DNA from 4 places in the Saccharococcus sp. Marseille-Q5394 genome. Region 3 is predicted to be linked to each of the others. Evidence: riboswitches for the same ligand, from Rfam matches in the RefSeq annotation. Region 3 holds a riboswitch; each other region holds the start of a gene.
The links. A riboswitch is a leader RNA that binds a small molecule or an ion and turns the genes downstream of it on or off. The one in region 3 is predicted to bind S-adenosylmethionine.

Region 1 (7,915 bases), 1.1 Mb from region 3:
AGCAAGTCCGCAACCATCGCGCTTCCTGTCGGATACATTCCTGCACCCGGGCCAACCAACGTCAATGGTCCGAGATATTCGGTATTTACGATGACGGCATTGTCGACACCGTCAATACTGAAAAGCGGGTGATCCGCTCCAATTAGGACAGGTCCTACCGTCGCCTGCAGCTTCCCTTTTTCATCCTTCCAAATATCTGCCACGTGACGATAACGGAGATCGCCTTTGGTTGCATCATTGATATCAATTGATTCGAGATGATCGATTCCGACGACAGGAACGTCTTCCCAGTCAGGCTGCCTGCCGAAAGCGAGCGCGCTCAAAATCATCAGTTTACGGAAAGCATCCGTGCCATCCACATCATCTGCAGGGTCTGCTTCCGCGTAACCATTTTGCTGTGCATGTAACAGTGCTTCTTTGAATGAAGACCCCTCATCGCGCATTTTCGTCAAAATGAAATTTGACGTCCCATTTAAAATGCCTTGGATCCGTTTAATCCGGTCGCCTACCAGCAGATTGGTCACAGTCCGGATGATTGGCACCCCGCCAGCAGTCGTCGCTTCGAACCCGACTTGCACGTTCCGAAATTCGGCATGTTTCCTTAACGCAGGTCCGTGTTTTGCAAACATTTTTTTGTTCGCAGTTATGATGTGGCACCCTTTCTCAATCGCATCCGACAAATACGTATAAGCAGGTTCTTCCCCGACAATCGCTTCAAGAACGATATCGATTTCAGGGTTCCCTAATATATCCTGAATATCATCTGTAAAATTTGCGCCTGTTATCGGCAGGCGTTCTTTCGCCTTGTCTTTTACAAGGATGGATACGACATCAACGGTGAAACCAGTGCTCTTTTTAATTTCTTCCCGCTTCTCTTGCAGGATTCTATAAACACCTTCACCGACCGTACCAAAACCGAGTATGGCCACTTTAATTGACGGCATGAAACCACCCTTTCTGATCTAAAGCGGAGGAGGGCGTTTAGCCCGTGCTCGTAACGCTTCGCTTTTACTCGCAAAAGCCGTTCTATGTGACGGCTTTCGCAGCTAGATGTTAATCATAGCAATAGTTAGCGAACTGCGACAGGCGCCGCTTTCTCAATCGCCTGCTTAAGGTCCGCAATAATATCATCAGTAGACTCCAGTCCGACAGACAGACGGATCAATTCCTCTGGCGTTCCTGTCTTTTTCAAGTCCTCCGCAGACAATTGCTGGTGCGTCGTTGATGCAGGATGGATGATAAGCGATTTTGCATCCCCTACGTTCGCAACATGCGACCATAGCGTAATATTGTCAATCACTCTGCGTCCTGCGTCACGGCCACCTTTAATTCCGAAGACGATGATAGAACCAAACCCGTTCTTCAAATATTTCTTTGCATTTTCATGTGTTGGATGATCTTCAAGACCCGTGTACGTCACCCATTCCACAGACGGATGAGCCTGTAGGAATTCAGCGACTTTCACGGCATTTTCGTTATGGCGTGTCACACGCAAATGGAGCGTCTCCAGCCCTTGAAGGAAGTTGAATGCACTGTCCGGATCCAAGCAAGGCCCGAAGTCGCGGAGCAATTGGACGCGGAGCTTCGTCGCGAATGCAGCTCCCGCCGTGTCAATGCCGTATCGCAAGCCGTTGTACGTTTCATCCGGCTCCGTGAAGCCAGGGAACTTCCCTCTCGTCCAGTCGAATTTCCCTGCGTCGACTACGACGCCGCCGATAGTCGTTCCATGGCCGCCAATCCACTTCGTTGCGGAATGAATGACAACGTCAGCACCAAACTCGATTGGGTTCGATCCGTATGGGGATGCGAATGTGTTATCGATGAGGAATGGGATTTCATTTTCATGCGCAATGTTTGCGACCGCTTCGATATCGAGCACTTGAAGGCTAGGATTTCCGATCGTTTCAGCGAAAATCGCTTTCGTTTTATCTGTAATCGCAGCACGGAAGTTTTCAGGTTCGTCCGCGTCCACGAATTTCACATTGATACCGTAGCGTGGAAGCGTAACGGCGAATAGATTATACGTACCGCCGTAAAGATTGCCGGCAGCGACAATCTCGTCACCCGCACCCGCAATATTGAGAATGGAGAATGCGATTGCTGCCATTCCCGAAGACAGAGCAACTGCAGCAGTTCCACCTTCTAAGAGTGCTACCCTTTCTTCAAAGACAGCAACGGTAGGATTCGTAATTCTTGTATAAATATTGCCTGCTTCTTGCAAGCCGAATAAGTTTTGGGCATGTTCAGTATCACGGAATACGAATGCAGTAGTACGGTGGATTGGCACAGCACGGGAACCTGTAATTGGATCCGGTTTCTGCCCTCCGTGTAAGAGAAGAGTTTCTGGTTGAAGTGGTTTGTTTGTCATTGTCATTACCTCCAGTGGTTTTTTAAGATGAAAATGATGCAGTGCGGAGGCGTTGGGGGTTTTGGGAATAAAAAAATAACCCCTTTCGCTAAGAGAAGGGTTACGCTTTCGCTTATTCCTCCTCTTATCTTTCAGACCGTTTTCACGAATCTGTAGGAAGTAGCACCTTTGCAAGTTCATCACTTGCCGGTTGCCGGGCATCGCAGGGCCTAGTCCCTCCGCCGCTCTTGATAAGAGTTTGGTTATTCAGTTTTTCATCTTGTTGAACAGTATAGGAGACTATTTTTTAAAAGTCAAGGGGTGAATTTATTTTTTTCTGAAACTTGCGCTTTATCTTCGATGTTATAATAGTTGTAGAAGTCGGAATGACGGATTGATGAAGCGGGTGGATACTTTGAGCGCGGGAGTGGCTTCTTAGAGCGCGGATGCAGCCTTTTTGAACGCGCAGCCAGTTGCTTTGGACGCGATTCAGCCAAACTAGAACATCGGTGTATATGACTATATTATTTTTGGGGGATTCTTATGACGTTATGGATTATAGCTATCATAATTTGTGGATATTTGGTCGGCTGCCTTCATGGCTCGACAGTCGCTCGTTGGATTTCGGGGGTTAATTTGAAAGAAACCGGTGTTAAAAATGCCGGAGCGTCGAACGCGATGATCGTTCTTGGAAAACGGTATGGTGCGCTTGTTGCATTGATTGATATTGGCAAAGGCATCTTCGCGGTCATTGCTGTAAGGCTGCTAGCTGGACATTTCGGACTGCCTACGGAATACATCACTTTGTTATTATTCGCTGTCGGAGCTGCTGTTATATTCGGCCATAACTATCCGTTCCATATGAAGTTCAACGGGGGGAAAGGGACAGCAACAGTAATCGGTGTATTATTTGCGATTGACTGGCGGTTCGGACTTGCCGGGTTCATTCTATTCATTCTAGTGGCCATCATATCTGACATTCTTGTCTTTGGCGTTATCATGTTATACATCACTTTATTGGCCATGGCCGTTTGGTTAGATGGATATTGGCCAATAGTAATTGCAACCTTACTTTTCTTGATGGCAATCTGGAAGCATATCGAAAACTTGAAGCGGATTCGCAAAGGGACGGAGCCACGCATTCGCACATCATTCAAGAAAAAACAGAAGCACTCGGAATGAGGCTTCTGTTTTTTCGATGAGATTGCCTTTTATCAATCAAAAATCCAACCAGATCTTCACAGCGGTCCCTAAAATCAAAACTGCCAATATCCCCTGCAATACTTCCGTATTCATCTTCTGTCCTGCTTTTGCCCCGAGTGGCGCGGCGAGGATGCTCGCTACAATCATGACAGCTGCCGGACCGTAAAGCACCTGGTCTGTCACGATCTTCCCTACCGTCGAACCGATCGATGAAATGAATGTAATGGCGAGGGAAGTAGCAATCGTCATGCGTGTCGGGATTTTCAAAACGACAAGCATGATTGGAACTAAAATGAACGCGCCGGCAGCTCCAACAATTCCAGCTGCAATCCCTACGATGAAAGCGAGCACGGCTGCAAGCCATTTATTGAAAACAACCTGATCCGCCGGAATATCATCCAATCCTTTTTTCGGGATGAACATCATGATGGCCGCAATCGTTGCAAGAATTCCGTACACGAGGTTGATGCTTCCTTCAGAAATCAAATTGGAGCCGTAACCCCCGATAAAACTTCCGACCAAAATCGCGCTCCCCATGTATATGATCAGCGTTTTATTGAGATATCCGCCTTTCCGATATACCCATACTCCGGATATAGTCGCGAAGAACACTTGAATTGCACTGATTCCTGAAACTTCGTGCGCAGAGAATGCGGCAATTCCAAGTAATGGCGGAATGTATAATAGCATCGGGTATTTGATGATTGATCCGCCGATTCCGACCATTCCGGAAACGAAGGATCCTACAAATCCGATGAGGAAAATCGTTATTAGAAATGTCATATCCATCGGTATTTACCTCCTAAATCAGGAAAGGGGTATCTGCTCAGATACCCCCTACCCTACAATCAGCCTTTCTTAATCCAGAATGTGAAGACGCCTGTATCTTCTTCTTTTTGATCAACCATTTCATGGCCGCTGGATTTCGCCCATGCTGTCAAATCAGCGACTGAGCCTTTATCAGTTGTGAAGATTTCCAGGATTTCACCCGTCTCCATTTCCTTCATCGTCTTTCTTGCACGTACAACCGGCATTGGGCATGCCAACCCTTTTGCATCTAATACTTTTGTTACGTTCATTTTCATCTTCTCCTTTTTGATTAAATTACCTTACTGCACAACGATTCGGTCCGATTTCCATTTCACGCTGCGTTTCTTCGTTAGGATTGATTTTCCCCATATTCGTTTGACGGATTTCTTGGTACGCGTTTGGTTGAGGAGGCAAGTTTCCTGTCACCATTTGACGGAATTCTTGTTCATCCTCAATATTCAAGCCGTGGTTATTCGCGAACAGCGTTCCTAACTTTTCCGAAACGCTTCCATCTTCATTCAACTCTTCGATAATCATGAAGTGCGCGGGAAGTACGAGTAGATCTTCCGCCAACTCACGATAACGGCTATACAATGTTTCCCGCAGATCGCCGACCCAGTCCTCCGCCAAACCCGCGAGGTCTGGGCGACCGATGGAGTCGATGAATAAAATATCTCCTGACAATAAATAAGCATCGTCTACGATAAACGAAGTGGAACCGATCGTATGACCTGGTGAATAAAGCGCTTGAATATCGATTTTCGATGTTCCCACTGTGATCACCCGGCCGCCTTCCAACGGTTCGTAATCAAACGTCACTTCTGTTGCATCTTTCGTCGGCAGCCAGTACGTTCCATTCACGGCTTCCGCAATTTTTTTACCACCGGAAATATGGTCCGCATGCAGATGTGTATCGAGTACATTCGTAATCTTTACGTTCAATTGTTTAGCGAAATCAAGGAAGACATCGGTCATTCTTGTTGCATCCACAATGACCGCTTCTCCGTTCGACACAATCATATAAGAGAGGCAGCCTTTTCCGATCCGGACGAATTGATAAATCGCGCCGCCATCCTTCAAGTCACCGACTTTCACCGGCTCCAAATGTTCGCTCCATGCTTTCATGCCGCCTTGCAAGTAGTGAACGTCACGACCATCCTCAGCAAGCATTTCCGCGACAAAAATCGAAGAACCTTCCTTCGCACAGACGACAACAACCTCTTTATCAGTCGGAATTTGATCGAGGATTTCCTCTACGCCATCGAGTAAATCGAAATAAGGGCTATTCAAATAGTGAATGTTCTCCCCTTCAATTTTCCAATCCGCAAACGCATCTTCATTACGGACATCCAAAATGAAGAACTTTTCTTTATTAATCACTTTCTTTGCGACTTCTCCAGCTGTCATCGGTGTAACTGCACTGCCCTCCAATTTGCCCCCAGGGGTATTATTTTTTGTAAATAAATCCTCTGTCGGGCCTTCCCAAGCCAACATGCCGCCTGCCATATTAACTACTTTGTATCCGTAACTTTCAAGGAAGTTCGTCGCCTGTCCGCTACGTCCTCCCGACCGGCAAACCATTGTGTATTCTTTTGTTTTATCCAATTCATTCATACGGAACTCCAATAATCCAAGGGGGATATTAATGGAACCAGGAATTTTTCCTTCAGCGACTTCATCCACTTCACGGACATCTATAAGAGTAAGCGGCTGTCCCGCGGATAGTTTTGCTTCGATTTCTTTTGCTGTTACTTCATTCATTGTTATTTCCTCCTTTTTTAAATAAATAAATTCACATTTCCATCTTGTGCATCAGCCAAATAAGCAGCTACGCCCGCATAATTGATGCCTTCCAGCAACTCTGCTTGATCAAGACCTAATAAATCCATCGTCATTGTACAAGCGACAAGTTTAATGTCTTGTTCCTGCGCCAATTCGATCAATTGGGGAAGCGTCATCGCATTATGTTTAGTAATGACATGCTTAATCATTTTAGGTCCCATTCCAGCCATATTCATTTTTGAAATGCCCATCTTATCTGCGCCACGCGGCATCATTTTGCCGAACATTTTTTCCAAAAACCCTTTCTTCACTGGAACGTGATCCTCTTTGCGAAGTGCATTCAACCCCCAAAACGTATGGAAAATCGTCACTTCATGGTCATAAGCCGCAGCCCCATTCGCAATGATATAGGCAGCCATCGCTTTATCGTAGTCACCACTGAACAAAACAATGGTCGTCTTTTTCGTTTCCGACAATCTCAATCATCCTTTCTTTTCAAAATACCGCTACCCCTAGGGGTATATTAAACCGATAAAAGAAAAGAGTCAACTGTTAGCGACTCTTTACTAGGAGATTAACTGCTTCTTTTACAATCTCCTCTTGAGACATCGGATTATTTTCATCAACGTTCTGCATGCATGAAATAATATTTGAGCTGACAATGACGCCTATCGTACGGTCAATCGCTGAACGGGAAGCTGACAATTGAGTGACGACTTCTTTACAGTCTTTTCCTTCTTCAATCATCCGTAATATTCCTTTGATTTGGCCTTCAATCCTTTTTAATCGATTTACGATTTTATCATCGTAATGCACGTACCTTCAGCTCCTTTATCGTTTGTTACAATTCTGATTCTATACCCCTCTAGGTATAATGTCAAGCGACTGGGCATAAACGATTCAGAGTTCTGCAAAGTTCGACAATTTATGGTATACTAGTTATAGACAACTTGATAGGGATCGGTTTCAACTAGTTGTTTTCCATCATGATTTCAATTGCTTAGGATGCACCTAAGCAGTTTTTCATTAGGGATTATGATGAGAATAAACAGTAGGAGTGATTCGTTTGGCATTTCCACGCAGGGAGAAACCTGTTTCAGATTTTGTCGCAGCTCGTCATATCGATGAGGAGATTTCATTCGTTCGCAATGATTTTGAGGTGAACGGAACGATTCATAAGATTCTCGAAAACTCAGTCATCGTTAAAATTTCGGAGGACGACGCCGACCGTATTGGTGTCGCATCCAACCTCACCGTTGTTTCTCATAAGAACTACTCAGTTGGTTAATTTATATCTAAAAGGGCATCTCCGTCAGGGAGTGCCCTTTTTCTTTTGGTTTTCTATTTATTCTCCATCGGCAATCAAGCCCATGATCTTCATATAATAAAATACACCAAAACAGACAAGCAGATTGATGTGATTGTCACAGCGATTAACGGCCTCATCGCGCGTTCACGCAAGTCTTTCAAGCTTACGTTCAAGCCGAGTCCAACCATGGCGGCTGTCAATAACCATGTCGTTGCAGTGCTAATTCCTGCCAGTACGCTTTCAGATACCGGAATCAAGTTGCCAAGCACATAACTTCCGAATAAGCTCATCGCAATGAACCCGACGAGGAACCAAGGGAATTCAATTTTGTTCTGCCCCTCTTCTTCCCCTTTACTTTTACGTTTCATGAAATAAATGAAAATGAAGCATAACGGCACTAAGAGAAATACCCTGCCGAGTTTCGCAAGTAGCGCAAGCGCAAGTGCATCTTCCCCAGCGGGAGC
Region 2 (7,915 bases), on a different contig from region 3:
CGCACTTGCGCACGCGCAACCTCCGCCGCCTCTTCGAATTTTTCTTCGACGATCAGCCGTTTGAACTTCCTTGACCCGATGACGTTCGTCCGCTCGCCGATCAACAGCGGTCGCATCGATGACTCATACAATAACGGTTCGATGCCTGAAACGGCGTGCTCATGCCCGTTTTCAGGCTTCTGGCGCGGGGCGAGACCGTCAACCGCTTCCCGTAGCGCTCGGATATGGTCAGGCGTCGTTCCGCAACAGCCACCGACCATATTCAGCCAACCTTTTTCCGCAAATCCTTTCAGCTTCAATGATAAGGATTCAGGTGATTCATGGTAATGACCTTCCTCGTCCGGCAAGCCCGCGTTCGGATAGCAAGTAACAAAGCTTGTCGCCAAATCGGAAAGAGAGCGCAGATGATCGGTCATGAATTCCGGCCCTGTCGCACAGTTCAATCCGACTGAGAGCGGCTTGATATGCTCGATTGAAATATAGAAAGCTTCGATGCTTTGACCGGCCAACGTCGTTCCCATCGGCTCGATCGTTCCCGAAATCATTACAGGTAGCTCGATGCCCGTTTCGTCAAACGCTCGCTTGATCCCAATCGTTCCCGCTTTCACATTGAGCATGTCTTGGCTCGTCTCCATTAATAAAAGATCTGCGCCGCCTTCGATTAATGCTTTTGCTTGGACGTAGAAATCGTCGGAAAGCTTATCGAAAGTAATGCCCCCTGTGACGGAAAGCGTCTTTGTTGTCGGACCGATTGCACCGGCGATGAAACGCGGCCACTCTGGTGTCGAGAAGTCGGCTGCACACTTTTTCGCGATTTCCACAGCCTTTTTATTAATTTCAGAAGCCTTATGGCCGAGGCTGAATTCGTCCAGTACGAGGGGGGTGCCCCCGAACGTGTTCGTGCAGATGATATCCGCTCCCGCCTCCAAGTAGGAACGGTGGATCCGGTCCAAAATATCCGGCCGTAAAATGTTCAGATATTCGTTGCACCCGTCATATTCCTCTCCGCCGAAATCGTCTTCTGAGAGGTCCTCCGCTTGCAGCATTGTGCCCATCGCTCCGTCTATGATGAGGATTCTGTTTTTCAGTTGTTGTTCGATTGGGTGTTTAGGCATGGACAAACTTCCTCTCCTTTTCCGCGTCTAACTCTTTAATATGGGTGATCAGTTCCAATGACATGTCATACCGCAGGAACGGTGTAATGATGTAGATGCCATTGAAAAGCTCCGCTGCCGTGTCGATCAGTTCCTTCGCGATTTCGATGCCTTCCGCGGTCGCTTTCTCGCGGTCTTCGCCGCAGGCAGCCATCCGTTCCAGCACCTCTTCGGATAGCTTGATGCCCGGCACTTCGTGATGTAGGAATTCAGCATTCCGTATACCCGTAAGCGGCATGATGCCGATGAAGATCGGCGTATCCAAATGCTTTGTAGCCTCATGTATATCAACGATCTTCTCTTTCGTATAAACCGGCTGTGTAATGAAATAATCCGCCCCGCATTCGATTTTCTTCTCGAGCCGCTTCACAGCACGGTCGAGGACGCGGACGTTTGGATTGAAAGCCGCTGCGACCGAGAACTTCGCTTTTTTACGTAGCGGCTTTCCTGTGAAGGAAATCCCTTCGTTCAGCTGTTTGATGAGCTGCAGCAATTCCATGCTGGAGACATCATAGACGCTAGTCGCTCCAGGGAAATCGCCAACCTTTGTCGGGTCGCCTGTGACGGCAAGGATATCATGGATTCCTAGGGCGTCGAGCCCCATCAAATGGGATTGCAGACCGATCAAGTTATGGTCGCGGCACGTCAAGTGGACGAGCGGCCGAACGTGATGCTCATGTTTCAACATCGATCCCATCGCCATATTGCTGATGCGAGGGGAGGCGAGGGAATTGTCCGCCAATGTGACGGCATCCACGCCGGCTGCATACAATTCGTTCGCGCCTATGAAATATTGTTCTGTCTCCAAATGGCGGGGTGTATCAAGTTCCACAATGACAGTCCGTTCCGTTTTCGCTTTGATGTGAAGCGGCACGTGTTCTGCGGGCTCAGCTTCACGGATAATGATCGGCTTCTGCGGAGTGACGGTCTTTTCCGTCACGGGCTGCAGTCCTGCCAAGTGCTTTTTTGCAGCGGCGATATGCTTCGGTGTCGTTCCGCAGCACCCGCCAATCAGACGGACGCCTTCATTCCGAAGGAGCGCGGCTGCGCGGCCGAAATAATCAGCCTCGGACGCGTAAACGATTCGACCATCCTCAACATCTAGCAAACTTGCATTTGGTGCGGCGGACAAAAATGCTCGATCCGGTATCGTCACTTTTTCAAATGCCTGGATTGTATGGAAAGGACCTAGTCGGCAATTGACACCGACGATATCCGCTCCCAGCGTTTCCAGCTGATGAAGCGCGTCATTCAGATGCATCCCGTTTTGCAATACGCCCGGCTCATCCATTGCGACTTGCGCAATAAGTGGTAGATCCGTCAGTTTCCGCAGCTCGGTGACGACTGTCGATAACTCTTCAAAGTCATAATATGTTTCCAGCAATAGTCCGTCGGGATCGCCTGAAAGCAAGGCGTCTGCCTGCTCACGGACCATCGTCAGTACTTCGGCAAGCGATGCATCGCTTTTCCGTATGCCGCGAAGTCCTCCGATCGTCCCAAGCACATATTGATTGCCGGGTTCCGCAGCGCGCTTCGCAATTCGAATCGCCGCCTCGTTGAGTTCCTTCACCCGGTTCTCCATTCCATAACGGGCAAGCTTCAAGGAATTGGCGCCATATGTATTTGTCTGGATGATATCCGCTCCTGCGTCGATATATTCGCGATGGATTTTCTCAATGATTTCAGGCTTCTCGACGTTCAATTCCTCATAACTGAAGTCGATGCCGTATGAATAGAGCAACGTCCCCATCGCACCGTCCGCCACCAGTACGTTATCTTTCAACCGATCAAGCAATCTCATAAGAAATCATCCTTTCTTCATTCGAAGTCCCGAACCTGCGTCATCAAGCCTGTAAAAACGCATAAATCGCAAAACGGACGCATAAATCCACACAGACACGCATAAACGCGAGCAGACGCGCATAAATCCAAAAATCTACGCATAAACGTCTTCAAAAACGCATAAATCCAGAAACTCACGCATAACCTCATCTTACCAAGACGAAAAATTTAGACTGCAATGAAAAATAAAAAAGCCTTCGTTAAAAAAGAAGGCTTTCAAGCGAATGCTCGCTCCTTCTCATCTGCCAAGCCGAAACAGGCCTGCTGGAATTAGCACCTGACCGTAACCGGCTGGTTGCTGAAGCTTCGACGGGCCAGTCCCTCAGCTTCTCTTGATAAGAATTAAATATGCAGTTGTTTGAATAATTTAAAACATCATATCGTTAAATGTTTGATACATCAATAGTCAAATTATGATAGAATCGGCATATGAACTTAAAATAGAAGGTGAATACGTTGAGGATTTTCAAATTTTCCATTCCGATCGCACTTCTTGTTGCCGGGATTTCCTGGTGGATGCTCCATAAAAACTTTCAGGAAGTTCCAGGGACTTCCAGAGTTTGGATAACAGTAGGCGCAGCTATATTAAGTGGAATCATTGCCCATTTTTTATTTCCGAAAAGTGAAGACGAAGAACGATAAGTCATTATGGACTGCCACCAAAAGTAGAAATCCTACTTTTAGTGGCAGTTTTTTTAATTAAGGAAACCCCGCGTCCAAAGCAAGCCGCTTTGCTTCCAAAGAAGCCACTCCTGCGTCCAAAGCGGACCACCTCGCGTCCAAAGCAAGCCGTCTAGTTTCGTTGGTTAACTCAAAATAAATATAGGTTGACACAAATTGAGTTAACTTTTATTCTATTTACGATAACTAAAATTATGAGGTGGATTATGACAACAGCTACAGTGAAAACAAAAAGCGGGATGAGTGCGCTCAGTCTCGTCTATTGCGGGATGTTTGCGGCATTGATGATGATCGGGGCGAATATTACATTTTTTGTGCCGTTCCTCGTTGTTGGTGGGGTTCCGATAACGCTGCAAACCTTCTTCGCCGTCTTGGCGGGTCTCCTTCTCGGAAGCCGGCTCGGTGCAATTTCCATGACGGTTTACATGGCGCTCGGCTTGGTAGGCGCGCCGGTTTTCGCAAAATTCCATGGGGGCTTCGGAGCAATTCTTCTTCCGACATTCGGCTTCATCGTCTCATTCATCCTTGTCGCGTACGTAGTAGGGAAAATTGTCGAAAAGAACGGTAGTTTGCGCAGTTATGTCATCGCGGCTCTTGTAGGACTCGTCGTAAATTATGTCATCGGCACGAACTGGATGTACTTTGCATACAAGCTATGGGCCGCTGCGCCGGACGCATTTACGTATAAGGTGGCATGGCTTTGGATGGTGCCTCCACTGCCGAAAGACATTCTGCTCTCGGTTCTCGCGGGGATTTTCGGTCACCGGATGTATAAGGTTCTAAGAATCAGGCGTGCACTTTAATATGTACAAAACTGGCTATCTGCAATGTGGAGCTTCCACAGATGCAGATAGTTTTTTTATGGAATCCACCAATAAAACGAATCGTATGCCATTCTCATCCGTATAGTAGAGGGGGATTAATTTCAAAAGAAGAGAGTGTTCATATGATAAATTTATTGCTGTTTTCATTGGTCGTTGGCATCGTTGCCGCAATGATCATCATGCCGTTGACATCCACTACTACAGAAGGGCAACCCGCCTTTAATCGGATCGGAGCGCTTTCTGCAACAGTCGCAGCCGTGGCGGTGCTCACGTTCGGCCTTTATTACGTCACGAATCTCGACCGGAACTGGACGTCGGTGTGGGCGCTGGCTCTCATCGCTACTCTAGCGGGCGCCGTGCTTTCAACCGGGAGGGAAAGAAGTGCCAAGGTAATCCTGTTTTTAGCGGCATTGGCGGGAAGTGCGTTCATCCTAAGTGCGCCACTTTTCAATGCGAATGAAAAATACAAAGCAGTCGAAATGGATCAGCAAGTGGAAATCAAGGCGTTCGACGAAACGAAGACGCCAGCAAGCGTTCCACCAAAATTCGCCCGGAATAAAATGAAGAAGGCGTTCGGTCAAGTGCCGAATACGAGCTATTATGAGCTAGGCAACTTACAAATCCAAAAAGTCGATGGGAAATTCGTTTACATCGCGCCTGTCGAATTCTCGGGCTTCTTCAAATGGATAAACGGAAAGACTACTCCAGGATATTTCACGATGAGCGCGACCGATTCGGCGGACAATCCAAAGTTCGTCAAGACGGAAATGTCGTATACACCATCATCGTTCTTCCACAAACAAGTAGAACGCCATATGCGGATGGCGATGCCGGATCTCATCTTTTACGGGGATGTACAACTTGAAATCGATGATGAAGGAAAGCCGCATTATATCCGATCCTATGGGCATTTTATTACAGCAAGAAATGGATTTGATGTCCAAGGGATCGTCATGGTCGACCCTGCTTCCGGGGAAGTGAGCCGATACCCGCTTTCGCAAGTCCCTGAATTCATCGATGGAGCGGTTTCACCTGAGGCAGTCAGTCTCCAAAACAGTTATTTCGGAAAATACGTCCACGGATTCTGGAATTCGATTGTCGGGAAGAAAGATGTGAAGCTTCCTTCGGACGAAGGGACGGAATCGAATGTTAGCCCGGTGTTTGACGAAAACGGGCATATGTATTACTTCACCGATTTCACAAGCCCGAAAGAAGGAGTCGACTCGATGTTAGGCTATGCATTGACGGATGGTCGCACCGGCGAGGCGACGTATTATACCGGCAATCTGGAAGAGTCGTATATGGATTCCCAAGGTGCTCTTCAAATTATCGAAAAGAAATTCATCGAAAAGAAATGGGCCGGGGAAATGCCGGTGCTCTATAACTTTTACGGGGAAGCGAGCTGGCTGACGCCTGTTCTGGATTCAAACGGCTTCCTACAAAACTATTTCATCGTGTCGGCGGCAAACCCGGAAATTTCCGTTTTCGCCAATTCGCCGAACGAAGCATTAAGACTTTATAAAACAGCACTACAACGTGGCGGTAGCACAGTCGACGGCAGTTCGAATGCCGAGGAAGGAAAAGCGTCTGTCAACGTTGTCCGTGTCTACAAGGAACGCGCCGGCGACTTTACAATCGTGTCAATCCTTGCCGACGACGGCCGGAACTATATCGTCTCCACCGAAGCTGTTCCGCTCGCCATTTACATCCAGGAAGGTGACCATCTAACAATCACCTATTTTGAAACGGGCGAACTATTCCTGCCGGTCAAGGAAATGAAAAACAGTACAATAGAATAAAATAAAGGCGGCTTCCGGAATTTCGGAGGCTGCCTTTTATGCGTCTTTACGAGCGTTTATGAGTAATTTTACCGATTTATGCGTCTTTTATAGCAATTATGCGCTTCTGCAACGCTTTATGGACTTTCCCAACGATTTATGAGCATTGCGAACATTTTATGCTTTTTTGGAAGCTCATAATTGTCCTTACTTTACTTCATTCCAATAATATCGATACATTCTCTGCCAAGTCGTATCGATTATTGTTAAATATCCCATCCTGTATAAATAAGAGTTTGTACAAATGGATAGACTCCGTTAACTTGCATATCAATTGCACGCAGAATGTATTTTCATGTACAATTAAGTCAAAGATAGTCAAAGTCAATGACTTATCACCGGAAGAAAAGAGGTGACATCATGCGAAACATTTCCGACATTATTGAAGGATATTTAAAGGCCATTATCGAAAAAGAAGATAGCGGGACGATTGAAATCAAACGGAGTGAAGTGGCAGAAAAATTTCAGTGCGTGCCTTCGCAAATAAATTATGTCATCAACACACGATTTACCGTGGAGCGCGGCTATGCCGTCGAATCGAAGCGGGGCGGCGGAGGCTATATCCGGATTTACCGAGTCCAAACGAATTCGCATAAGGAATTGATTGAACATATTTTAGAAGGAATCCAACAAGGCGCGACATACACGATGGCCGAAGGGATCATTTACAGGCTGTTGAATGAAGAAGTTGTTTCGGAGAGGGAGGCAAGGATCATCCTAGCAGCAGTGGACAGGACGACTCTACATTACCCACTGCCTGAACGTGACATGATCCGGGGACGGATTTTGCAGGCGATGCTCCAAACGCTTATCTACAGACAGCTTGATTAGAAATCAACGAATACGAGGTGGCAGACAATGCTATGCGACAATTGCAAAGAACGGCCGGCTTCCGTGATTTTTACCCAGGAGGGAATGGGCGGGTCGGCGGAACGCCATCTATGCGAGAAATGTGCGTTTCAAACACAAGTGTTTCATTTTGATCCAAGTCAGGAACCGTTGTCGATTCAGCAATTCCTTTCACACTGGTTCAGCGGGAGTGAATCGATCCAGCCTTTTCAGCAGTCAAGGGACAGCATGCCGGACGGACCGATTTGCCCCGACTGCAAACTGACGTTCAGAAAATTCCTCGACATCGGAAAGTTCGGCTGTCCGACGTGCTATGACACGTTCAGGGGACAACTGCCGCGCGTTTTCAGCAAGCTCCATAATGGGCACACGACCCATGTAGGAAAAATCCCGGATTCCTTCAACGAACGATTCGCCTTGAAGAAAAAGGTCGAGGAAATCCGTTCGAAAATGCAGGAAGCGATTGAGATGGAACGATTTGAGGATGCCGCCGCATTGAGGGACGAAGCGAATGCGCTAAAAGAGCGTTTGGCGGAGTGCGGCAATGGAGGTGATGGCAGCGATGTCAATTAATAAATTCATGAAAGGCGCAGTTACAGGCTGGATGACGTCGCATGGGGAGCACTCGGATATCGTCATGTCGACGAGGATCCGCTTGGCCCGGAATTTAAGGGGATTCCGATTCCCGATCGCGTTCACGGCCGATGAGGCGGAGAAAGTCGATTCG
Region 3 (7,915 bases):
AAAACAATTCAAATCAATAGAAGAATAGAAGGAAAATTAGATAAGTTAATCACTATGTTAGGTAAGGAGAAAAGTAACCAATGATTAAGGACTGGTTAGAGAAAAAATGAGTAGTGGGCGCAATTTGTGCATTAACTAGATCAAGAAATTATTGAGGGGATTATATAAACGCAACACAAATACAATACAATGTTCTAGGAAACATCATAACAACAACGTTTATTGGTACAGATTTACGTCCCCCAGGGTTGTATTTAATAATTTTTGATAAAAAGCGCTGCAACCGTTGTGACTTCAACGTTTGCGGCGCTTTTTCATCGTTGCAGCAATCACTTGCACGAAAACTTAGTCATCGGCAGATTAAAATGACTTAGTATCCTTCAGACTGTAATGTGAAGAAATTATTATACACATTACAAAAGGTAAGGAGATATAGAAAATGACTATGGCGAATTTGAAAAAGTTACAGGAAATCAGACTGGCACTTACTGCGAAGTATTTTGAACGGGAGAACGAGGTTGAAGGGATTCTTGTCGCCCTGCTTTCGAGACAGCATATGCTCATGATTGGACCCGCCGGAACTGCGAAATCTGCATTGGCTGTTGAGTTGGCAAAAATCATACACGGAACAGAATACTTCCAATGGTTACTAACTAGGTTCAGCACACCTGAAGAAGTTTTTGGCCCGTTGTCGTTGAAAGATCTTGAGAAAGGCATATACAAGCGGAATACAGCATCTAAAATGCCGGAAGCCAATCTTGTTTTCCTGGATGAGATTTTTAAAGCCAATTCTGCAATCTTGAACAGCTTGCTGACGCTTATAAACGAAAGAGTTTTCTATAATTCCGGAACACCCGGAAAGGCACCCTTAATTTCAGTTATTGGGGCTTCTAACGAATACCCTGAAGAAGGGGAAGGGCTGGAAGCTTTATTTGACAGGTTCTTACTACGGTTCGAGTTGGATTATATCGCAGATCAAACGAATTTTGTTTCGATGATGAAGGGAACCGGTAGGAATCAGTTTTTGCCTTCCATGACGATGGACGAATTGATTCAACTTCAGTTGTTGACGGACAGTGTTTCAATACCGGATGAAGTGTATGAAATACTGTCGGAAATTCGAAATGAATTACGTGACGAAGGGATACGCCCTTCGGACAGGCGTTTTAAACAGTCGCTGTCCATACTTCAAGCGAAGGCGTTGATAAGCCAGAGACAAGTTGTGAATGTATCCGACATTGTCATCCTTGAAAATGTCCTATGGGAAACGGTGGACCAAAAAGATGTAGTGTCTTCCGTTATCCGAAATCATTCACAAGATGTCGTTACTCAGATCCTTCATTCCATACAAAACGAGGCAAATGAAGTGTTCTACACTGTACTTCAGGATCCTACGACCGAGTATGGAATGGAGGCGACTCATAAAATGAAAACCTTAGTGGCAGATTTAAAAAAACTCAAAAGTGATTATCATAGTCGGAAGGCTGATATCGACGCATTACTTGATAAATTGACTTCGATGGAACATGAAATCTTGAATAAGATTTTAGAGCCTTGGTATTTTGATGCTCGAAATGAACAGAAGGAATCTGCCAGCACCTTTTTTAAAATGTGAAAGGGGATAATCTTTGTGAAGAGTCATAAAAATTACAATGGCAATCAATCGGTTTTGAATACGGACGCGTTCGATAAAAGACGTTTCAGAGAGATTTTCGATATGTCATCGGGACTTCAACAGGTAAGAGCTGAAGGTATACTACCGATGTTCGATTCATTACTAGCAGATATTTGGGCTTCCTTATACAAAATGAAACCTGACATTATTGAAGGTGACATTAACGGTGTCCTAAAGATTAATAAATCACTCATGGAAAGAATCATGGAGGATGAAAACTTTGCTACCTATCGAGGCATCACCCGTTTGGATGATTTGTCGTCAGCTATCGGCACGATCAAAATCGGGAGGATGGTGAACCAATGGCTCATTGACCAAAAAAAGGAAGATGAAGATTTTGATGAGCAGATGCAGGAAATTCTCGCAATGCAAAGGCTACTCCAAAGACAGGAGTGGCAAGAAGAGGCGGAAAATGGAAGTCGTGCAATAGAAGAGAAAATTACAAGGTCCATGGATAGATTCGATGAGAAATTGCAACAGATGCTCCAAGGCAACTGTGATAGCTTTTCACAAGCATTGGTTCGAGCTATGCAAGAAACAGTGCAGGTGAAGGAGGCTCTTAACTCTTTACTTGGGGGCACCCGAGCTGGCAGTGGGGATGCAGAACTGAAAAAAGTTCCTCTACGAGACCAACTATTGCTAGCAGAGAAGATAGCTTCCGATAAAAAAATGAAAGAAATTGCAGACTGGGCTGGTCGATTCAAACAGGCAGCCCGAAAAAAACAAAAGGTCAAATATAGCGAGGCAATGGGGAGAAGCGGAGTAACAATAGGCTCCAATATTGAACGATTGTTGCCGATGGAGCTGGGATTGTACATGCATCCAATAACGAGGAACGACTTTCTTCGTCGGTTTGTAGAAGGTCAGACGATGATATATGAACAGGAAGGAAAAGAGGTACTTGGGAAAGGTCCAATCATACTTTGCTTGGATCAGTCAGGTAGTATGCAACACCTTGATACTCAATCCAAAGGGTTCACGTTAGCCCTCATGTCGATTGCCAGAAAGCAGAGAAGGGATTTTTGTTTGATTTTATTTTCCACGCGCTTACAAGTGTTTACATATGAAAAGGGAAAAATAAAGATTTCAGATATGGTGAAGCTGGCACAAACCTTCTTGAGCGGTGGGACGGATTTTTCCTTACCCCTTTGTAAATCGCTAAATGTTATTAGTGAAAGCCGTTTTAAAAAAGCTGATGTAGTGTTTGTTACGGACGGTGAAGACAGCATAAAAGATTCATTCCTTGAAGAGTTCAGTAAGAAGAAAAAAGAGAAAGTCTTTAATGTCCTATCCTTTATTATAGGTAACAGCACAAACACTGCGGAACAGTTTTCCGATAAAGTTGTCATGGTGAAAGACTTTGAAGACGAGGGAAGTCATGCTGCATTTGAAATTTAAAGGAGGCACTTTAAAGGGGCGGGGAGTAACAATTCGATACGGAATATCAATTTGAATTATTAATATAATATGAATTATAAGGTTGACAATTTATTTATATATGTTTATACTAATTTTCAATCAGTTGAAGCAATAAAAATGATTTTAACAACTACATACAACTCTTATTACGAGTGGCGGAGGGAATAGGCCCGAAGAAGCCCGGCAACCAACAGATGTATTTCTGTAAAGGTGCTACATCCTACAGGTGTTTGAGCCTGGAAGATAAGAGGAGGAATTCTGCAGCCCTCTTCTTATGAAGAGGGTTTTTCATATGGATAAATAAAAATCTAGTTATTCATAAGCTCAAATCCGACTATACCAATCGGTGCAATTACAAATTGGATTGAATTGAATTTCAATATAAAAATGAATTTAGGAGGAAATGAACATGAGAAGATTGATTGTCTTACTGCTAATGGTGATGGGTGCAACGGTCCTAATGACAGCTTGCTCATCTGGTGAAGGGATAGAAAAAAAGAAATTAAATAAAGTTGTATTGGATTATGCCTATTACTCACCAACTAGCCTAGCGTTAAAAGAATTTGGTTGGGCAGAAGAGGCGTTTGAAGAACAAGGGATTAAGGTGGAATGGGTACTCAGCCACGGAAGTAATAAAGCACTTGAATTCCTAAATTCAAAAAGTGTCGACTTCGGTTCGACAGCTGGAGCTGCTGCGTTAATTGCCAAGTCAAACGGTTCTCCGATTGAATCAGTCTATATCTATTCAAAGCCTGAATGGACTGCACTTGTGGCAACAGGGGATTCAGACATCACGTCAATTGAACAATTGAAGGGAAAGAAAGTAGCTGCGACGCTAGGAACGGATCCATATATTTTCCTTCTCCGTTCGTTACAGGAAGTTGGCTTGTCATCAAAGGACTTGGAAATTGTGAATTTGCAGCACTCTGATGGAGCTAACGCCCTTCTAACGGGTCAAGTAGAAGCATGGGCAGGGCTCGATCCACATATGGCAAAAGTTGAAGTCGATTCTGGTGCCAAATTATTTTTACGAGACCATGAAAAAAATACGTACGGAACACTGAATGTCCGATCAGACTTTGCTGAACAACATCCTGAAGTCGTAGAAACAGTGATTGAGGTGTACGAAAAAGCGCGGAAGTGGGTTATGAAAAATCCGGAAGAGGCAGCCGATATACTTGCACAAGAAGCAGAGATGCCATTAGAAGTGGCCCAAAAGAGTTTAGAACGTAACGACTTTTCGGATTCAATCCCTGGCTCAAAGCAAATCGAAGCGTTAACTGCAGCGGGTGAAGTGTTGCAATCAGAGAACGTAATTAAAGGCAATGTGGATGTCACAAAGATTGTCGAAGAATTGATTAATGATCAGTTTGCAAAAAAAGTAATCGAATGAATTAGGGGGAATAGACATGACGGTCAATATTGACGAAAAAGAATTGTTTAAAGTGAAAGGAAAAAAGTTGGTCAAAGTAAACTTTGAAAATAAGGTGAGGGGTTTAGCGCTTGGCTTGATCATTCCGTTCATTCTTTTAGTCGTTTGGGAAGCGGCTGTCCGTTTCAATTGGCTCGATGCCTATGTCTTTCCCGCTCCGACAACCATTTTGCAAAAAAATATCGAATTAGCCCAAGAAGGCACACTCTGGGGACATGTAGGAATTACGTTCTTTCGTGTCCTGATCGGGTTTCTGGCAGGAACAATTGCCGCGGTTGTACTTGGATCCATCGTTGGTTATTTTAAATGGTTTGAACAGTTGATGGATCCATTAATTCAAGCCTTTCGCTCGATTCCCTCACTAGCGTGGGTTCCGTTGTTCATCCTGTGGATGGGTATTGGAGAGTCATCCAAAGTGATGTTAATCGCTGTCGGTGTGTTCTTTCCGATCTATTTGAATATCGTCTCGGGTATTCAAGGGGTCGATCGGAAGTTGATTGAAGTCGGTAAGATCTATCATTTCACACCGTTGCAAATTATTCGTCGTATCATCCTGCCCGCTTCACTTCCATCATTTCTTGTAGGATTACGCAGCGGTGTCGGATTGGGCTGGATGTTCGTCGTTGCTGCCGAGCTGATGGGTGCCAGTCAAGGCCTTGGCTATTTACTTGTCGTTGGTCAGAACACGTACTCACCGGAGCTCATTATTGCCAGTATTATTTTGTTTGCATTGTTAGGGAAAGCGACTGATTCCCTGTTGAAAGCATTGGAATCACGTGCATTGAAGTGGCAAGACAATCTACAAAACCAACTATGACGGAGGGGTTTCAATGTTGAAAGTGAAAGAGGCAACGAGGACATTCAATAACGGGCTTGCAGGATTCAACAACATCTCATTTTCAATAAAGGAAGGGGAAACTGTTGGAATTCTGGGAACGAGTGGTTGTGGGAAAAGTACATTGCTGCGCGTTTTATCGGGACTTGATCAGAATTATGAAGGGGCAATTGAAATTGGGGGTGTAGGGGATCAGCCAATCGGGATGATCTTTCAAGAGCCAAGATTGATGCCTTGGCTTACAGTAAAAGAGAATATTTTATTCGGGGCGAAAGATGAGAAGGAGAAACAAGAAACCGTCCATGAGTATTTGAATCTTGTCGGTTTGTCTGACTTCGACGCTCATTATCCGAAAGACTTGTCCGGAGGTATGGCACAGCGAACCGCAATTGCCCGTGCACTTATTGGAGAGCCCGATGTCTTGCTTCTTGATGAACCTTTTAGTGCATTGGATGCCTTCACTAAAATGCAATTGCAAGATTTATTATTGAAAATCCAACAGAACCGTTTAACAACGATGGTAGTCGTTACACACGACATAGACGAAGCTCTATACTTATGCGACCGGATTTTTATCCTCGGTGGTCAGCCCGGGACATTGCAAGCGGAATTATCGATTGATGTACCGAAACCGAGGAATCGAGGAGATTCGTTTTTAGCGGGGAAAAAAGCAGAAATCCTTGAGCTTTTACATATCGAGAAGGAGGTTATCTAACATGGCAAATGAGGAAGTAATTCGTCCATTAGAAGGAAATTACAATATTTCAGCTGAACTTCCTTCAAGAAAAGATTTCACATGGGAAAGTATCGAATCAAATTTTAGTTGGTATGATTCCGGAAAAGTGAATATGGCTTATGAATGTGTGGATCGCCATGTAGTGGAAGGATACGGAGAGAAAGTCGCTCTGCATTATTTTGCAGAAAACGAAGAGTATACAGTAACATATCGTGAATTGAAGGCGAAATCAGATCTGTGGGCTACTGTTTTGAAAAAGAGAGGGGTGAAAAAAGGGGACTTCGTCTTTATCTTTTTACCGAAGCATCCTGATTGCCATATCGCGATGCTTGCTGCCATTAAACTGGGGGCTGTTGTCGGACCACTTTTTGAAGCATTCATGGAAGATGCAGTGAAGGAGCGGATTGCAGATTGTGAGGGAACGTATTTAATTGCTTCACCTGAGTTCATAAAACGGGTTCCGCGTGCCGAGTTGCCGTCATTGAAAACAGTGTTCATTACGGCAGAGCCGGAACAATGTAAGGATGATGAAATCTCGTTGTTTGAGGAAGCGAGAGCTGTTGAGGTTGAAGACGATCTCATCGAGTGGGTAGGGTTGGATCATGCGCTTAATATTCATTATACGAGTGGTTCGACAGGTCGGCCAAAAGGAATTATCCATTCTCATCGAGCTATGATCCAACAATATATCACAGGCAGATGGGTGTTGGATTTGAAAGAGGAGGATGTTTATTGGTGCACAGCACACCCAGGTTGGGTTACAGGGACGGTATATGGAGTATTCGCTCCATTGCTAAACCGGGCGACCATTGTCATTCACGGTGGCAGATTCAATGCCGATGAATGGTATTCCGTCTTGGAGAAATCCGGTGTCACTGTTTGGTATAGTGCGCCGACAGCTTTCAGAATGTTAATGGCGGAAGGGGATTATAAGACAGCTACTTATGATTTATCGAAAATCCGGCATATCTTAAGCGTGGGCGAGCCGTTAAATCCCGAAGTGATTCGTTGGGGGATTAAGACGTTGTCAAACAGAATCCATGATACATGGTGGATGACAGAAACAGGGGCTCAACTCATTGTAAATCTGCCCTCCGATAACATCATTCCAGGATCTATGGGAAGACCGTTTCCAGGAATTGAAGCGGCAATTCTAGGAGATGATGGAGAAAAGCTTGCGTCTGGCGAAGTAGGACACTTAGCTTTGAAAGCAAATTGGCCTGCCTTGTTGCGGGAAGTGTGGAAAGATCCTGCAAAGTATTCGACGTACTTCCCGTTCGAGGGATGGTATGTGTCCGGTGATTTGGCGACAATCGATGACAACGGTTATATATTCTTCCAAGGCAGGAGCGACGATATGATCAATTCTTCTGGTGAGCGCATCGGTCCGTTCGAAGTGGAGAGTAAATTGATTGAACATCCGTCTGTTGCAGAGGTCGGTGTGATTGGGAAGCCGGATGCTGTGAGAGGAGAAATCGTGAAGGCGTTTATCGTTTTACGGGATGGATTTGAAGCAAGTGATGCGTTATTGCAGGAACTACGTCTTTTTGTCCGAAGTGGGCTTGCTGCTCATGCTGCACCTAGAGAAATTGAATTTCTTGAGGAACTGCCGAAGACACCAATAAGCGGAAAAATCCTTCGACGTGAATTGAAAGCAAGGGAGCTTCAAAAAGTAAACGCGTAACAATTGTAGAGTTCTAGAATTTAAACACTAGAAAAGATATATTGAGGAGGAAATGAAATAATGAGTAAAGAAGAATTGTACAGAAAATCATATTTTAACCGTCTTGGGGAATTAAGTGATCTTGTACCAGAAGC
Region 4 (7,915 bases), 240 kb from region 3:
CGTATTCGTTCCATCCCATCACTTCTATGACGCCATAAGAAGTTGCGACGACAGGAACGCCGTAGCCCGCAAAAAGGTCTGTTCCCTCATGGATGCGGCGACCTCCCCATCCGCGGCTTGTGCCCCATGTACCGCGATACGTATAATGATGTCCTTTCGGGATAGGGAATACATGCTTATCCAGCTCGGCCGTTTCGAAATGCTTATACAGTTTGGCGATTGTAAGAATCTGATTTACCGTCATTTCCCGTTTATAGTAGTGCCATAATGCAGCTTTAAATGAATTTTCATCTGGTCCGTACATCGCTAAATGGGAATACATTGTCATGAGTACATCGGCTGGGTCGGATTGGTCAGCTACCCCATCCCAGTTGCCGTCAGAACCGTGGCCGCCGAAAAGTGCGAGTGTATCCGGTGAATTGTCTGAGGGATCCGGGTTCAATATACCGAACCAATGTTCAACGGGGTATTGAATGGAAATAGGTCCGTCGGCTTTTGGAATATCATTACGCACTTGCTGGATGTTGCGTTCATATTGATCAATTGCAGCAAGGTGATACCAAGGAACCAGTTCGTTCGAGAATTGTAAATAAAAACTCATCCGTTGCTCCATAATTTCCTTTTCACTTTTTTGATCGGAAGCGGAGACAATGTTGATGGACAGACAGAGACAGAATATTGCACTTATCGAAGCAATTATATATTGGATACGCAATGGGAAACCTCCTTTGTTGAATGATTAGAATTCCCCGATCGATCGTTTTCATTACTTTTTGTTTTCGTTAGAGAAGTTGCGTCAAATGATGGTTTCATTTTTCAGTGATATACTTTAGAAGAGATGTTATAGAAGGGGAGAGGACGAATGGAAAAATTACAATCGGTTGAGCAGTTTGAGCAGTTGAAAAATGAGGAGCGGACTATGTTCATGTTTTCAGCGGATTGGTGCCCGGATTGTCGGGTGATTGAACCATTCCTACCGGCTATTGAGGCGGATTATCCGGAGTATCAATTCATTTACGTAGACCGTGATGATTTTATTGAGATTTGCCAACAATTGGATGTCTTTGGGATTCCGAGCTTTATTGCGTTCCATAGTGGGGAAGAGGTTGGGCGTTTTGTAAGTAAGGACCGGAAGACGAAGGAAGAGATTGAGGAGTTTATTAACAGTTTGAGCGCATAATGAGAAGAGATATCGCCATCCTAGTAAGGATTGGCGATATCTTTTTTTTATTATGGAAACGGATCTCTGCTCTGTGCGGAGCTTTTTTCAAGCGGCATCTATCTCCATGTTCTTTTTTAATTGGAAGATAAAAAGGAATACAATTTCTCCGGGTAGTCAGTGAAGATGGCTTGTACTCCGGCTTGTTTCAAGGTCTGTGCGTATGTCTTGTCATTGACTGTAAATGTTCTGACCGGCATGCCGCTGTTTATCACTTCAGCGATGGTCGGACGAAGTGCTGCGGGGAATAGGATATGGAGTGCATCAGTTGGGATTTTGTTGAGATAATCCATTGGGTGGACTAGCACTTCCATGAATAAGGCGGCGGTTTCAATTTGAGGATTAAACCGCTTTACGGTACTGATGGCACTGTGATCGAATGATGAAATGATGATGCGCGATTCCATTTGTCTCTCCGCAATCAAATCAAGAACTTTTTCGACCATTCCTTCGTATGGGAAAATATCCGATTTCAATTCAATGTTCAATTTGTGGTCAGTCGAATCGAAAACCTCGAGGACGTCAGCGAGTGTAGGTATTGTTTCTCCTAGGAATTCGGGTGAAAACCAGTTGCCGAAATCATGTTTCTTTAATTCCGCTAAGGACATATCTTTCACATATCCTGTTCCATCCGAAGTGCGGTCGATCGATTCATCATGGATCACGACAAGCTCTCCATCTGCTGACATATGTACATCGAATTCAACACCAAAAACGGGGAGACGAGCAGCCTCCATGAAGGCGGCGATTGTGTTTTCCGGAAAGTTCCCTGAAGCTCCTCTATGTGCGAATATCTTCATTTAGCTTCCTCCGATTCCGTTTGGTATTACATTTTGTTCACGTCAAAAGGGCACGGTTTTTGACCGTTGCCCATTTACCCGGGAAATGATTATTCCCAAGTCTTTCGTTCTTCAATTTCCTTTTTCAGGATTTCCGCTCCCTCTGGACTAATATACATGCCATTGGATAGCCTCTTGTTTTCTGAGGTGATATTCCCGGTTACGATACAAGCCGAATCCACAACATACTTACGGAGGATGATCATATCGTCATCCACGAAAATTTCCATTGGTGCACCTTTATCAAGTTTCAACGTATTTCTTAATTCCTTAGGGATTACAATCCTGCCGAGATGGTCAACCTTTCTGACAATACCTAAGCTACGCATTATGATCCTCCTTGAAACTTTGTATTATTGTTACTTGTCCTACTATTATACCAGTTAATTATAAAAATACAAAAAAATTAGTATACTCTCTTTTTCTCTCCTATTCTCTCTATTCCTCTTATAACCGCTTTAAAACGTTTAAGTATGTGATTTATTTTGATAGAATAGGAAGGTCGTCTAAGAAAGGGGAACCAATCATGTCATTCATCCAGAAAAGACCCATCGTTTTTGACTATATTCAAATCATTGCAGGAGCGACTCTAGTCGGACTTGCATTCAATATATTTTTCTTGCCGGCGCGTATCGCGGCGGGCGGCATTTCAGGGGTCAGTACAATCCTATATGAACTATTCGAATATAATCCTGCATATGTGCAATGGATGATCAATATCCCGCTCATCATACTGGGGCTATTGCTGGCAGGGAAGGAATTCAGTGCAAAGACAATTGTAGGTACTTTTTTTGTCCCGTTTGTCATTTATTTGACGGGAGACCTTCAGTTATCCGTCGACAATCCGTTTCTAAGTTCTATATATGGCGGCATTATGCTAGGTATTGGGTTAGGAATCGTTTACCGGGGGAATGGCTCGACAGGCGGAACGGCTTTAATTGCCCAACTCCTAAAGAAATACACGGGCATTTCAAGCGGATTCTCCCAACTGATAGTTGATGGGGTTGTCGTTGTCACTTCAGCTTTTGTCTTCAATTTTGAACTCGCTTTATACGCACTCATGTCGATATACGTTACAAGCAAAGTGATTGATTTCGTCCAATTGCAAACGTCGCCCACGAAGCTTGTCCTAATCATTACTGAACACGAAGAGAAGATCCAGTCGGTTATCCAGAATGAAATCGATAGGGGATTGACGAAAGTGAAGTCAACGGGTGGCTATTCAAACGACGAAAAAACAATGATTCTATGCGTTGTGGAACAGTCCGAAGCCGTTTATTTGAAGAAATTGCTTCAGACCGCTGAGCCTTCGTCCTTTGTCATTTTTCTCAATGCATCGGAAATTCTAGGACTCGGTTTTTCGAAAGCGAAAGTTCATCGTTAAAGAAACCGGTATACAATTCGATTAAAGATGATATAATAATCATAATTGAATATTTCTTATCAAGAGAAGCTGAGGGAACTGGCCCGATGAAGCTTCAGCAACCTCTGCAATAGCAGGAAGGTGCTACCTCCAACAAGATGTAAATCTTGAGAGATAAGAACGATAAAACAAATGCAACTCCTCGTTCCTATCTGTTGGAACGGGGGTTTTTATTTGTCGTCTAGACTTCGGGCGCCATAAGCTCGGGTCATAAGTCAAATCTGCTTTGTGGCAAAAAGCGCCACACTGCATCTTCGCCTTATGCCTGTCGCCTATGGGCGGGCGCCCTTCGCTTTTGTATATTAAAAAGGGGGAAACGTAATGCCAATCAATATCCCGGAACAATTACCGGCACGCGAACTGTTGAAAGAAGAAAAGATTTTCGTCATGGATGAAGGGCGGGCAACGACCCAAGATATCCGTCCATTAAATATCCTCATCCTGAATTTAATGCCTGAAAAAGAAAGGACAGAGCTACAATTGCTTCGGCTGCTCGGAAATACGCCGTTGCAGGTCAATGTTTCATTCTTGAACACTGCGACGTACGAATCGAAAAATGTAAGCAAAAATCATTTGGAATCCTTTTACACTACATTCGAGCATGTCAAGAATAGACGCTACGATGGACTGATTATCACAGGAGCGCCGATTGAGCATCTTCAATTCGAAGACGTCGTCTATTGGGAAGAACTGAAACAGATCATGGACTGGTCCAAAACAAATGTAACTTCCGTTTTACATATTTGCTGGGGCGCGCAAGCCGCACTTTATCATCATTACGGCATCGATAAATATGAGTTGCCGAAAAAGCTATCCGGAGTCTTCAACCATCGATTGACTGATTCGACTGTCGAATTGGCACGCGGATTCAATGATCTGTTCACTGCACCTCATTCCCGATATACGTCGGTCTCAATTGATGAGATTGACCAGGATCCTCGCCTTCAATTGTTGGCGGTTTCGGAAGATGCAGGTGCCTTCATCATCCTTTCAAAAGACGGCAAACATATTATGATCACCGGGCACTTGGAGTATGATGCATGCACGCTCGGCGAAGAGTACGAACGGGATTTGAAGAAAGGGATTGATATTGACGTCCCGGCTAACTATTTTCCGGACGACGACCCGACAAAGGAGCCGTCGAACACGTGGCGCTCACATACTCATCTTCTTTTCTCAAACTGGCTGAATTATTATGTCTACCAAGAAACACCTTACGAGTGGGAATGAAAATAATAGCCTGCGAATTCATGAACTGAATTTGCAGGTTTTTTCATCCGTATATTGTCATAGTTCTATCACACACTAGCGTTAGCGGAGGTGTGAATAGATGATTTCAGACGTAATTTCAAAGTTGGACTTTTGGGAAATGATGTTTAGAGCAACTTTTACTTTTATCATTCTCATGCTACTAGCCAGATTCATGGGGAAAAAGCAGATTTCACAACTAACTTTTTTTCATTATGTTACGGGGATTACAATCGGTTCTATCGCTGGTGAGATCTCCGCGCAATCGGAAACCCCTTTTCTGAATGGTGCCATTGCGATGATTTGGTGGGCTATATTAACAGTATTTGTGAACTTTTTAACAGTAAAGTCAAAAAAAGCGCGAATTTTATTTGATGATCAACCAACTATTATTATACACAGAGGAAAAATAAGTGAACAAGGCATGAAAAAGGCCCGACTCACATTGAACGATCTCAATATGATGCTCCGTGAGCAGAGCATTTTCGCTGTTGCAGACGTGAACTATGCAATTCTCGAAACGAACGGCCAGTTAAGCGTCATGAAAAAGGCGGCCCAAGAGACTGCAACACGCAAAGATGTGAAAGCACCTGGCAATGAGCCGAAATATATACCGACTGAAATCATTTCGGATGGGAAATTAATTAAAGAAAACTTGACTGAATTGAAGCTGACTGAAGAATGGGTTTATGAACAGCTGAAGAAAAATGGGTTCAGTAAAGTGGAGCAAGTGTATTATGCAGAAATACTAACTGACGGCACATTGCATATTGATCAGCGAACTGAAAAGAAATAGATAGTGTAAGGGGAGTCTCAATATGAGGGGAAGCTTGTTTTGCCCCTCATATTCAATTAACGGCAACGAGCAAAAACCCCGATTTGCTTATTTTTTATGGTATAATGAATGACAGTCATTCAGTGGGGAGGCGGACGGTAATTGGATAAGAAGGAAAGAATCATAAAAGCGGCGATAGAAGTTTTCCGCAAGCAAGGCATCGAAAAGACGAAGATATCCGATATCGTGAAAGTGGCAGGGATTGCTCAAGGAACTTTCTATTTATATTTCCCATCTAAATTATCACTCATGCCGGCAATAGCCGAAGTGATGGTCGCAAAAACGTTAGAGATTGTGACGGATAGAGTATCGGATAACGCACCGTTCCCAAAACGGATGGAGCAGCTCGTTGATGCGATTTTCGAAGTAAATGAAGAGTATCATGAAATTCAAGCACTTATCTATTCAGGTTTAGCATCGACAGAGCACTTGAAAAATTGGGAGACCGTATACGCGCCTTTCTATAAATGGGTGAGTGAGGGTCTTCAACTAGCAATTGATGAAGGTGTAATCCGGAACACCGTCAATCCTGAGAGGACGGCAAGACTTGTGATTGGTCTCGTGGAATCAGCTGCGGAACAAATTTATTTATACGACACTGACAAGGAAGATGAAGCGGTCATACAAAAGAATGAAGTGAAAAATTTCTTAAAGCATGCCCTTGCGTATTAATGCCTATTATTATTGGCAATAAGCCTTTGACGACTTGTCATTATAAAAATGAATGACAGTCAGTCACCCGCCGAGTTAGGAGAAAATATTATGAACAAATCATGGATTTATGTTGCGCTAACAAGCTTTTTCGAGTTGGTCTGGATTTTCGGTTTCAATGTCGCCTCCGAATGGTGGCATTGGATTCCAATCGTGTTTTTCATCTTCGTCGATTTTCATTTCTTGGCGAAAGCCTGTGAAAACCTTCCGACGGGTACCGTATATGCCATCTTTGCAGCAATCGGAACAGTTGGGACCGCATTGATGGATGTGTTTATATTCGGGGAAACCCTCGGAGCAGGCAAACTGTTTTTCATTGCCATATTAGTTGTAGGCGTCATTGGACTGAAGATTGCTGATGGCGTGGATGAAAAGAAAGGATTGGTTAAGTGATGGGCTGGTTATTTGTATTCGCAGCGGCAATAAGCGAGCTTGTCGGCGTTGTCGGGTTGAATAAATATAGTGAACAGAAGACATTCACCAATACCATTTTGTTCGGCGGAGGATTTGGAGCAGCGTTCGCATTTCTCTATATGTCGTTCAACTATTTGCAAGTAAGCACTGCATACGCAGTGTGGATTGGCATAGGAACTGCAGGTGCAGTATTGATCAATATGCTATTTTTCGGTGAATCAAGAAGCATAGGACGTATCGCCAGCCTACTTTTGATAGTTATCGGCGTTGTTGGATTGAAGGCGTTATCGTGAATAGTAGAAAGCGGGGAACAACTTGAAAGAAAGTTGCTTCCCCGCTTTTATTTTAATTTAATTATAGTGATAGCAAGTTATTTGGCAGTATTATACAATGAAGAGAGTGATGTTAGAATATTTAATGATTTGACGTCCCCTGGAACAAAGAATTTAAAAGTTCTTGCATAGAGGAATTACCGGAAGAAATGAGGGCGTTTTTTTGAACTATGAAATAAAACGCCGGGCGGCTACTGCGCAATGATAATCAAGTTTGCTAATAAATTGGTATTTAGAAGGAGATAGTCATGTTAATTTCGACAATGATCCTGGGGTGGATAGGGGTACTACTATATTTGATCATCATCTTTACATTCAAGAAAATGGCAAGAAGTAATGAATATGCTTTCTTGCATCTACTGATGGCATTAATGTACGCAATGTGGCTTCCTTTACCTCTCGCGCTCCATCAATTAATAGAATCAGACGCTTTATTAGTAGGTACCGTCTTTGGCTTAGCCTATTTAATCATGCTAGTCATTTCGATGGTCCTTCAAACGGGGCATATAGCCTTTATAAGTAAATGCAACGAGGATTATTCAATTACAGAAAAACATACGGAATATATGATGGCAACATTTACGAAGCCCTTTGAAAGTTTACTTGGTATTTTTAAAAGTATATGGGCGTTATTTTTAGCAATTTCCTTCTGGCAAAGTGACGAGTATACTACGGCGATTATCATGTTCTTATTTGGTCTGTTCATCTTTTATTATTTGCTTATCACGTTAGACGCCAGTTTAGTGAAACGAGTGAAACTGCTCTCCAAAGTTAAGCCGAATGTAGTTATAGTCAACCTAGAAATAGTGGCATTTTTCATTATTTTGATGAGTTATGTCACTCTTAACGCATAACTTATAAACCTATTTAGGCCAAATTGTGCGTTAGAAGAAG

Region 1: it holds a riboswitch for S-adenosylmethionine, as region 3 does, so the genes downstream of both, OC538_RS09830 (O-acetylhomoserine aminocarboxypropyltransferase/cysteine synthase family protein) here and OC538_RS04635 (aliphatic sulfonate ABC transporter substrate-binding protein) in region 3, are expected to answer to the same signal.
Region 2: it holds a riboswitch for S-adenosylmethionine, as region 3 does, so the genes downstream of both, OC538_RS12255 (bifunctional homocysteine S-methyltransferase/methylenetetrahydrofolate reductase) here and OC538_RS04635 (aliphatic sulfonate ABC transporter substrate-binding protein) in region 3, are expected to answer to the same signal.
Region 4: it holds a riboswitch for S-adenosylmethionine, as region 3 does, so the genes downstream of both, metA (homoserine O-succinyltransferase) here and OC538_RS04635 (aliphatic sulfonate ABC transporter substrate-binding protein) in region 3, are expected to answer to the same signal.

The regions. Positions count from the first base shown of each region.
Region 1 covers NZ_CAMPPQ010000001.1:2,043,945-2,051,859, forward strand. Annotated here, with positions in the region: gene OC538_RS09825 (homoserine dehydrogenase) at 1-944, opposite strand, end outside; gene OC538_RS09830 (O-acetylhomoserine aminocarboxypropyltransferase/cysteine synthase family protein) at 1,070-2,368, opposite strand; SAM riboswitch class I at 2,490-2,605, opposite strand; gene OC538_RS09835 (glycerol-3-phosphate acyltransferase) at 2,891-3,529, shown strand; gene OC538_RS09840 (sulfite exporter TauE/SafE family protein) at 3,566-4,339, opposite strand; gene OC538_RS09845 (sulfurtransferase TusA family protein) at 4,399-4,629, opposite strand; gene OC538_RS09850 (MBL fold metallo-hydrolase) at 4,655-5,767, opposite strand; partial or broken gene OC538_RS09855 (rhodanese-like domain-containing protein) at 5,852-6,121, opposite strand; gene OC538_RS09860 (DsrE/DsrF/DrsH-like family protein) at 6,139-6,618, opposite strand; gene OC538_RS09865 (metal-sensitive transcriptional regulator) at 6,695-6,958, opposite strand; gene OC538_RS09870 (DUF2187 family protein) at 7,200-7,430, shown strand; gene OC538_RS09875 (YeiH family protein) at 7,520-7,915, opposite strand, start outside.
Region 2 covers NZ_CAMPPQ010000002.1:366,121-374,035, forward strand. Annotated here, with positions in the region: gene metH (methionine synthase) at 1-1,115, opposite strand, end outside; gene OC538_RS12255 (bifunctional homocysteine S-methyltransferase/methylenetetrahydrofolate reductase) at 1,108-2,955, opposite strand; SAM riboswitch class I at 3,232-3,338, opposite strand; gene OC538_RS12260 (histidine kinase) at 3,453-3,638, shown strand; gene OC538_RS12265 (biotin transporter BioY) at 3,884-4,480, shown strand; gene OC538_RS12270 (hypothetical protein) at 4,624-6,300, shown strand; gene OC538_RS12275 (CtsR family transcriptional regulator) at 6,700-7,170, shown strand; gene OC538_RS12280 (UvrB/UvrC motif-containing protein) at 7,198-7,761, shown strand; gene OC538_RS12285 (protein arginine kinase) at 7,751-7,915, shown strand, end outside.
Region 3 covers NZ_CAMPPQ010000001.1:918,376-926,290, reverse strand. Annotated here, with positions in the region: gene OC538_RS04645 (AAA family ATPase) at 440-1,615, shown strand; gene OC538_RS04640 (VWA domain-containing protein) at 1,631-3,073, shown strand; SAM riboswitch class I at 3,235-3,344, shown strand; gene OC538_RS04635 (aliphatic sulfonate ABC transporter substrate-binding protein) at 3,504-4,487, shown strand; gene OC538_RS04630 (ABC transporter permease) at 4,504-5,343, shown strand; gene OC538_RS04625 (ABC transporter ATP-binding protein) at 5,357-6,076, shown strand; gene acsA (acetate--CoA ligase) at 6,078-7,781, shown strand; gene OC538_RS04615 (carboxymuconolactone decarboxylase family protein) at 7,842-7,915, shown strand, end outside.
Region 4 covers NZ_CAMPPQ010000001.1:1,162,456-1,170,370, reverse strand. Annotated here, with positions in the region: gene OC538_RS05865 (M23 family metallopeptidase) at 1-709, opposite strand, end outside; gene OC538_RS05860 (thioredoxin family protein) at 863-1,180, shown strand; gene OC538_RS05855 (glycerophosphodiester phosphodiesterase) at 1,297-2,019, opposite strand; gene OC538_RS05850 (AbrB/MazE/SpoVT family DNA-binding domain-containing protein) at 2,109-2,387, opposite strand; gene OC538_RS05845 (YitT family protein) at 2,585-3,442, shown strand; SAM riboswitch class I at 3,496-3,602, shown strand; gene metA (homoserine O-succinyltransferase) at 3,803-4,711, shown strand; gene OC538_RS05835 (YetF domain-containing protein) at 4,812-5,525, shown strand; gene OC538_RS05830 (TetR family transcriptional regulator) at 5,667-6,236, shown strand; gene OC538_RS05825 (DMT family transporter) at 6,327-6,668, shown strand; gene OC538_RS05820 (DMT family transporter) at 6,668-6,982, shown strand; gene OC538_RS05815 (hypothetical protein) at 7,270-7,875, shown strand.